2 linked regions of the Azospirillum brasilense genome follow. The protein of the gene in region 1 interacts with the protein of each later gene in a pairwise test. Links are inferred from orthologs where the notes say so. Each region holds a gene or a part of one and is shown in the gene's direction. Other genes may lie near its edges.

The links.
Region 2: the proteins of D3869_RS27305 (region 1) and D3869_RS16030 interact in binary tests that used the Escherichia coli proteins (3 or more experiments, as listed by UniProt). The link is inferred for Azospirillum brasilense from one-to-one orthologs.

The regions. Positions count from the first base shown.
Region 1 is NZ_CP032348.1:296,907-300,944, reverse strand. The notes cover bases 384-3,382. They hold D3869_RS27305 (methionine ABC transporter ATP-binding protein), read left to right. Parts: upstream 384-1,350; coding sequence 1,351-2,415; downstream 2,416-3,382. Other genes in these bases: D3869_RS27295 (MetQ/NlpA family ABC transporter substrate-binding protein), read left to right, coding at 3,060-3,382; D3869_RS27300 (methionine ABC transporter permease), read left to right, coding at 2,381-3,049; D3869_RS27310 (long-chain-fatty-acid--CoA ligase), read left to right, coding at 384-1,354. In the rest of the region: more of D3869_RS27310, read left to right, coding at 1-383; more of D3869_RS27295, read left to right, coding at 3,383-3,860; D3869_RS27290 (GNAT family N-acetyltransferase), read left to right, coding at 4,030-4,038. UniProt on the Escherichia coli protein: Part of the ABC transporter complex MetNIQ involved in methionine import. Responsible for energy coupling to the transport system. It has also been shown to be involved in formyl-L-methionine transport.
Region 2 is NZ_CP032346.1:424,877-428,668, reverse strand. Bases 448-3,200 are described here. They hold D3869_RS16030 (NADH-quinone oxidoreductase subunit B family protein), read left to right. Parts: upstream 448-1,439; coding sequence 1,440-1,961; downstream 1,962-3,200. Other genes in these bases: D3869_RS16020 (hypothetical protein), read right to left, coding at 2,951-3,200; mazG (nucleoside triphosphate pyrophosphohydrolase), read right to left, coding at 1,969-2,778; D3869_RS16035 (nickel-dependent hydrogenase large subunit), read left to right, coding at 448-1,428. In the rest of the region: more of D3869_RS16035, read left to right, coding at 1-447; more of D3869_RS16020, read right to left, coding at 3,201-3,370; D3869_RS16015 (hypothetical protein), read right to left, coding at 3,443-3,709.

The DNA.
Region 1 (4,038 bases):
GAACACCCGGCTGGACGCCGCGGCCATCGCCTTCATCCTGGACCACAGCGAGACGAAGCTCCTCATTGTGGACCGCGAGCTGTCGCCGGTCGCCAAGGCGGCGCTCGCCCGGACGGAGCGCCCGATCACGGTGGTGGAGGTCGCCGACGAGCAGGTGCCCGACGCGCCGTCGCTGGGTGCCGTGGAGTATGAGGACTTCCTCACCGCCGCCGAGCCCGCCCCCTGGCGTGGGCCGGACGACGAGTGGCAGGCCATCGCGCTGAACTACACCAGCGGCACCACCGGCAACCCCAAGGGCGTCGTCTACCACCACCGCGGCGCCTATCTGAACGCGCTGGGCAACGCCTTCACCCTGAACGTCCGGCCCGAGAGCGTCTTCCTGTGGACGCTGCCGATGTTCCATTGCAACGGCTGGACCTACAGCTGGGCGGTCACCGCCGCGGGCGGCACCCATGTCTGCCTGCGCCGGGTGGAGCCGGCGGCGATCTTCGACGCCATCGCGGAGTTGGGCGTCACCCATCTGTGCGGCGCGCCGATCGTGCTGAACATGCTGATTCACGCCCCGGCGGCGGTGCGGCGGGCGGCCCCCCGCCGCGTCGTCGTGGGCACTGGCGGCGCCGCCCCTCCCTCCGCGGTCCTCGCCGGCATGGCGACGCTGGGCTTCGAGGTGGTGCACATGTACGGGCTGACCGAATGCTACGGCCCGGCCACCGTCTGCGCCCCGCAGAACGGCTGGGAGGCGTTGGACGCCGACGGGCTGGCGCTGCAGTTCGCCCGGCAGGGGGTGAACCACGTCGCGGTGGAGGACGCGACCGTGCTCGACCGCGAAACCGGCCGGCCGGTGCCCGCCGACGCGCAGTCCATCGGAGAGATCGCGCTGCGCGGCAACACGGTGATGAAGGGCTATCTGAAGAACCCCGCGGCGACCAAGGAGGCGCTGAAGGACGGCTGGTTCCGCACCGGGGACCTGGGCGTGCTGCATCCCGACGGCTATATCGAAGTCAAGGACCGCAGCAAGGACATCATCATATCCGGCGGCGAGAACATCTCGTCCCTGGAGGTGGAGGAAGCGTTGTACCGGCATCCCGCCGTTCTGGAGGCCGCAGTGGTCGCACGCCCCGACGACCGTTGGGGCGAGAGCCCCTGCGCCTTCGTGACGGTGAAGCCCGGCAGCGAACGCCCCTCTGAGTCCGACATAATTCAATGGTGCCGGGACCGCATTGCGCACTACAAGGTGCCGCGCACCGTTGTGTTCAGCGATCTGCCGAAGACATCGACCGGTAAAATCCAGAAGACCGTCCTGCGCGACGCGGCCCGCGATCTGGGCGCGCGTCGGGAGGCCAAGAGCGTATGATAACCTTCGAACAGCTTCAGAAAACCTACCCGTCCCGCGGCACCGGCCAGCCGGTCCAGGCGCTCGCCGACATCGACCTGACCATCGGTCGCGGCGAGATCTACGGCATCATCGGCCGTTCAGGCGCCGGCAAATCCACGCTGCTGCGCACCGTGAACCTGCTGGAGAAGCCGACCTCGGGCCGCGTGCTGGTCGACGGGGTGGACGTCACCGCCCTGTCGCCGCGCGAGCTGCGCGAGGCGCGGCACAGCATCGGCATGATCTTCCAGCACTTCAACCTGCTGTCCTCGCGCACGGTGTTCGACAACGTCGCCCTGCCGCTGGAGCTGGCCGGGGTGGCCAAGGCACAGATCCGTGAAACGGTGGAGCCGCTGCTCGACCTCGTCGGCCTCACCGACAAGCGCGACCGCTACCCGGCGGAGCTGTCGGGCGGGCAGAAGCAGCGCGTCGGCATCGCCCGCGCGCTGGCCAGCAAGCCCAAGGTGCTGCTGTCGGACGAGGCGACCTCCGCGCTGGACCCGGAGACGACGACCCAGATCCTCCACCTGCTGGCCGACATCAACAAGCGGCTGGGGCTGACCATCGTCCTGATCACCCACGAGATCGCCGTCATCAAGGAAATCTGCCACAAGGTGGCGGTGATGGAGAACGGGCGGATCATCGAACAGGGGCCGGTCTTCGACATCTTCGCGCACCCCAAGCACGAGACGACGAAGACCTTCGTCGATCCGGTCATCAACCGCGGCATCCCGGACAGCTTGCGCGCCCGCCTGTCGGCGACGCCGGTTCCGGGGTCGAACATGGTGCTGCGCATCACCTTCACGGGCGAGCGCGCGACCTCCCCGGTGATCAGCGCGATCAGCCGCAAGCTGAACCTGGACCTGAACATCTGGCACGGCCAGATCGACGAGATCCAGGGCGCGCCCTTCGGAACGCTGGTGGTGGAGGCCATCGGCAACCCGCAGTCCATCGAGGCGGCCATCAGCCTCCTGAACGTCAACAAGCTCGGTGTCGAGGTGCTCGGTCATGCTGTCCCCGGAAATCTACGCGCTGCTGTTTAAGGCGCTTCTCGACACGCTCTACATGGTGGCGGTGTCGGGCCTCCTGGGCACGGCGCTGGGCCTTCCGCTGGGCGTGCTCCTGGCCGTCACCGGCCGGGGGGAGCTGCTGCAGAACCTCACCTTCAACCGGATCGCCGGCGTGCTGGTGAACATGACGCGCTCCACCCCCTTCATCATCCTGGTGGTAGCGATCATCCCCTTCACCCGGATGATCGCCGGCACCTCCATCGGCACCGCCGCGGCCATCGTGCCGCTGACGGTCGCCGCCGTGCCCTTCATTGCCCGCATCGTCGAGGGCGCCGTGCGCGAGGTCGACCGCGGCCTGATCGAGGCGGCGCAGTCCATGGGCGCCACGCCCTTCCAGATCATCCGCAAGGTCCTGCTGCCGGAGGCGATGCCCGCCATCGCGCTGGGCCTGACGCTGTCGGTGGTCAGCCTGATCGGCTATTCGGCCATGGTGGGTGCTGTCGGCGGCGGCGGCCTGGGCGACCTCGGCATCCGCTACGGCTACCAGCGCTTCCTGCCGGAGGTCATGCTGGCGGTGGTGATCGTGCTGATCGTGCTGGTGCAGATCGTTCAATCGACGGGCGACTGGATCGCCCGCCGCGTCAACAAACGCAACCTGAAGTCCTGAGGAGTTGGAGATGTTCCGTACCCGTGTGCTCGGCGCGGCCTTTGGTCTGGTGGCCGGCATCGCGACCCTGGCGACCGCCGTCGGCGCGTCGGCCGAAGCCCTGAAGATCGGCGTCACCCCCGGCCCGCACGGCCAGATCCTTGAAAAGGTGAAGCCGCTGGCCGCCAAGGAGGGCCTCGACCTGACGGTGCTGGAGTTCTCCGACTACGTCATCCCGAACCAGGCGCTGGCCCAGGGCGACCTGAACGCCAACTCCTTCCAGCACCAGCCCTACCTGGACAACCAGGTGAAGGACCGTGGCTATGAGCTGGTCAGCGTCGCCAAGACGGTGATCTTCCCGATGGGCGTCTACTCGAAGAAGGTGAAGAGCCTGGACGAGCTGCCCGACGGCGCCAAGATCTCCATCCCCAACGACCCGACCAACGGCGGCCGCGCCCTGCTGCTGCTCCAGGCCAAGGGGCTGATCAAGGTGAAGGAGAGCGCCGGCCTGAAGGCGTCGCCGCTCGACATCTCCGACAACCCGAAGAAGCTGCAGATCCTGGAGCTGGACGCCGCCCAGCTTCCGCGCTCGCTGGACGATGTGACCGTGGCGGTCATCAACACCAACTTCGCCATGGAGTCCGGCCTGGACCCGAACAAGGACGCCATCGCCCGCGAGGCCAGCGAGAGCCCCTACGCCAACGTCATCGCCGTCCGCAAGGCCGACCAGGACAAGCCGTGGGTCGCCACGCTGGTGAAGGTGTACCAGAGCGACGAGGTGAAGCAGTTCATCCTCGACCGCTTCAAGGGCGCGGTGGTCCCGGCTTGGTAACTGCCGGGTAGGACAGCCCTTTCCTGTGTTCCGCGAATTGCCCCGGCCCGGTCGACGGGCCGGGGCAACGTCTGGGCCCCTCGGCTTGCGACGATCCGACACAGCCCTGGAGCGTGGCGACACACCACACACTCCCGCGCTCCGTGCATCGGTTCCGCCGAGGGTGTTCATGACCGCT
Region 2 (3,792 bases), on another replicon or contig:
GAGGGGCTGGCGGGCAACGGCTGGAGCCTGCTCGGCCTGTGGGGCGAGCCGAAGGCGGTCCACGCCGCCTTCCGCGAGGATTTCTCCGGCGACGTCGCGGTGGTCAGCCTCGACTGCCCGCAAGGCCGTTTCCCCAGCCTGAGCGCCGTGCGCCCCGCCGCCAACCGGCTGGAGCGCGCCGCCCACGATCTCTACGGCCTGGTGGCAGAGCGCACGACCGATCCGCGCCCCTGGCTGGACCACGACGCCTGGGGTGTGCGCCGCCCCTTGTCGGAGCAGCCGGCGGCACCGGTTCCCAACCCCGGCCCTTACACCTTCCTGCCGGTGGAGGGTGAGGGCTTGCATCAGATTCCGGTCGGTCCCGTCCATGCCGGGATCATCGAGCCCGGCCATTTCCGCTTCACCGCCAACGGCGAAACCGTCGTCCGGCTGGAGGAGCGGCTCGGCTACGTCCACCGCGGGGTGGAGGGGCTGATGCAGGGCAGGCCGGTGGCGGAGGCGGCGAGGCTGGCCGCTCGCATCTCGGGCGACGCGACGGTGGCGCACAGCCTCGCCTTCGCCCGCGCGGTGGAGGCGGCGCTCGGGATCGAGGTGCCGGCGCGGGCGGTGTGGCTGCGCGCCCTGATGGCGGAGCTGGAGCGGATCGCCAACCATCTGGGCGACATCGGCGCCATCTGCAACGACGCCGCCTTCGCCTTCATGCTGGCCCAGACCAGCCAGTTGCGGGAGCGGGTGCTGCGCACGGCGGACGCCTGCTTCGGACACCGTCTGATGATGGACCGGGTGATCCCCGGCGGCGTCGCCACCGATCTGCCGGAGCGCGGCGCCGGCCTGTTGCTGGAACTGGTGGCCGAGCTGCGCAAACGCTTTCCGCCGCTGGTTGCCATCTATGACGGCAAGGCGTCCTTGCAGGACCGCACGGTCACCACCGGGTTCGTGTCCGCGGAGCTGGTCACCCGTTTCGGCGCCGGCGGCCATGTCGGGCGCGCTTCCGGCCGCGACCAGGACGCCCGCCGCAGCCCCGGCTACGCGCCCTACGACGAGTTGACGTTCGAGGTGCCGGTGCTGACCGAGGGCGACGTGAACGCCCGCGTGTGGGTGCGCATCCGCGAGGTGGAGCAGTCCCTCTCCCTGATCGAACAGATCGTCGCCCGCCTGCCGGCGATCTCGCGCGGTCTGGACCATCCATCGGTCCCGCTGGAGGCCGGGCGGGGCGGGGAGGGCATGGCCCTGGTCGAATCCTTCCGTGGCGAGATTCTGACCTGGGTGCGGCTGGACGGGGAGGGCGTCGTCACCCGCTGCCACCCGCGCGACCCGTCCTGGTTCCAGTGGCCGTTGCTGGAGGCGGCCATCGGCGGCAACATCGTCGCCGACTTCCCGCTGTGCAACAAGTCGTTCAACTGTTCCTACGCGGGACACGACCTGTAAGGAGGCCGCCGATGCTGAAGCACATCCTGACCTCCCTGACCGGCGGCCCGGTGACCGAAGCCGCTCCGGCCCCCGCCGATCAGGCGTTGGCGGAACTGGCCGGAAAGCTCGACAAGGCCGCCAAGGCCCGGCTGGGCCGCAGCCTGTCGATCCGCGAGGTCGATGCGGGGTCCTGCAACGGTTGCGAGCTGGAAATCCATGCGCTGAACAACCCGATCTACGACTTGGAGCGCTTCGGCATCCGCTTCGTCGCCTCGCCGCGCCACGCCGACGTGCTGCTGGTCACCGGTCCGGTCGCCCGCAACATGCGCGAGGCGCTCGTCCGCACGTGGGACGCCACGCCCGGCCCGAAATGGCTGGTGGCCTGCGGCGACTGCGCGGTCAGCGGCGGGCTGTTCGCCGGTGGCTACGCCTGCGTCGGTCCGGTGGAGGAGGTGCTGCCGGTGGACCTGCGCATTCCCGGCTGCCCGCCGCGGCCGACCGATCTGCTGGCCGGCCTGCTGGCGCTGCTGGAGACCAGCGCCGCACGCTGAGGGCGGGTCAGGCCTCGCCGCGTTCCTCACGCTTGGCCTGCTGCCAGAAGGCCTCCATCTCGTCCAGCGTCGCCTCCTTGGGCGTGCGGCCCTGTTCGGACAGCAGCGCCTCGATGCGGTGGAAGCGCCGTTCGAACTTGGCGTTGGTGCCGCGCAGCGCCGATTCCGGCTCGACCTTCAGGCGGCGGGCGAGGTTGACCAGAGCGAAGAGAAGGTCACCCAGCTCATCGGCCACCCGGTCCGGGGCGGAGCCGCTGTCCATCTCGTGCCGCAGCTCGCGAACCTCCTCCTCGATCTTGTCGAGGATGTCCCGCGCGTCGGTCCAGTCGAAGCCGACGCGGGCGGCGCGATTCTGCAGCTTCAGGGCGCGGGTGAGGGCGGGGAGGCCGGCGATGACGCCCTCCAGGGCGGACGGGGCGCGGCCTTCCTCGGCAGCCTTGGCGGCGCGCTCGGCGGCCTTGTGGTCCTCCCAGCGCGAGGTCTGCATGTCGGCGCCCTTGACCTCCTCGGCGCCGAAGACGTGCGGGTGGCGGCGGATCATCTTGTCGGCGATGACGCCCGCAACCTCGTCGAAGTCGAACAGGTTCTCTTCGCGGGCCATCTGGCTGTAATAGACCACCTGGAAAAGCAGATCGCCCAACTCCTCGCGCAGCGCCGGCATGTCGCCTTTCTCGATGGCGTCGGCCACCTCGTAGGCTTCCTCGATCGTGTGCGGCGCGATGGTGGCGTAGGTCTGCTCCAGATCCCACGGGCATCCGCCGTTGGGGTCGCGCAGGCGGGCCATGACGTCGATCAGGCGGTCGATGTTGCGGGCCATTGGAGAGTCTTCTTCGGCAACGGGACGGGACAGCGACCTTAGCCGACCCGTCACAGCGAGAAAAGGGAACACGCCCCGCCCGACCATTAAAATCATATAAGCAAGATTATGAAAAATGAAGTCAGCAGGAAACGAGGAGGGCGACTCTGGCCGCCCTCCGCTCTTCGATTCTTCAGCCTCCGCGAAATCCCTTCAGGCTTTCGGCGGGCGGCGGCGGCGGGAAATCCGCGTCACGGGCGGCCCGGATCACCGATTCCACGAACGACCGGTAGGGATCGCCGGACGTTTCGCGAGCCTCAGCCGGCTCGATCGGACCGTCGTAGCCGGTGTCGCTCGGAGTGAGCGCTCCATACTCCGAATTTTCCAGCGTCGGCGACAGAAAAACCGAATGGGTCGTCGTGGCCGGCTCGCCGACATGACGTTGGGAGGGCTTCAGCGAGAAATTCCCGTCGGCGTCCGGCATCGACAGGATCATCACGCCATGCTCCACCGCCTCCTTGTCCCGCGCGTTCTGCCGCGCATCGTTGTCGAAGGCGCTTCGTGGATAGACGCTCTCGATGCTCAGGGGATCGTGGATGTTGGCCGTTTGCATGGATCACCCGCCGTTGTTGCGTTGGTCCAACACATGGTGGCGATGGCGGGTTCCGAGGGGCGGTGGCCCATTTCACTCCATGGAATGCGCGTGCGTGGCGGGCCGGGCCTTCCGGCGCTGCGGCGGCGCCACGCTGAGCACGGGCTCGGCGTCGATGGCGCGAACCACCTCGTGATCCAGGGCGACGTCCGTGGCCTCGGACTCGGTGGAGCATTGCGCCGCGCCGGCCGCCGAGGCCGCACCGACGCTGGGCTGACACTCGGCGATCCGCTCCGCGCAGGCTGTGGGCGCCAGCAAGGACGCCACCAACAGCACGCGCTTCAGGGCAATGGCCTTCATGATCGGGCGCTCCGCAAGGCTCACGGCGGCCGTTTCCGGCATCCTGGCACTATAAGGCCGCCGTGCCCGTGGAGTTCCCGCCG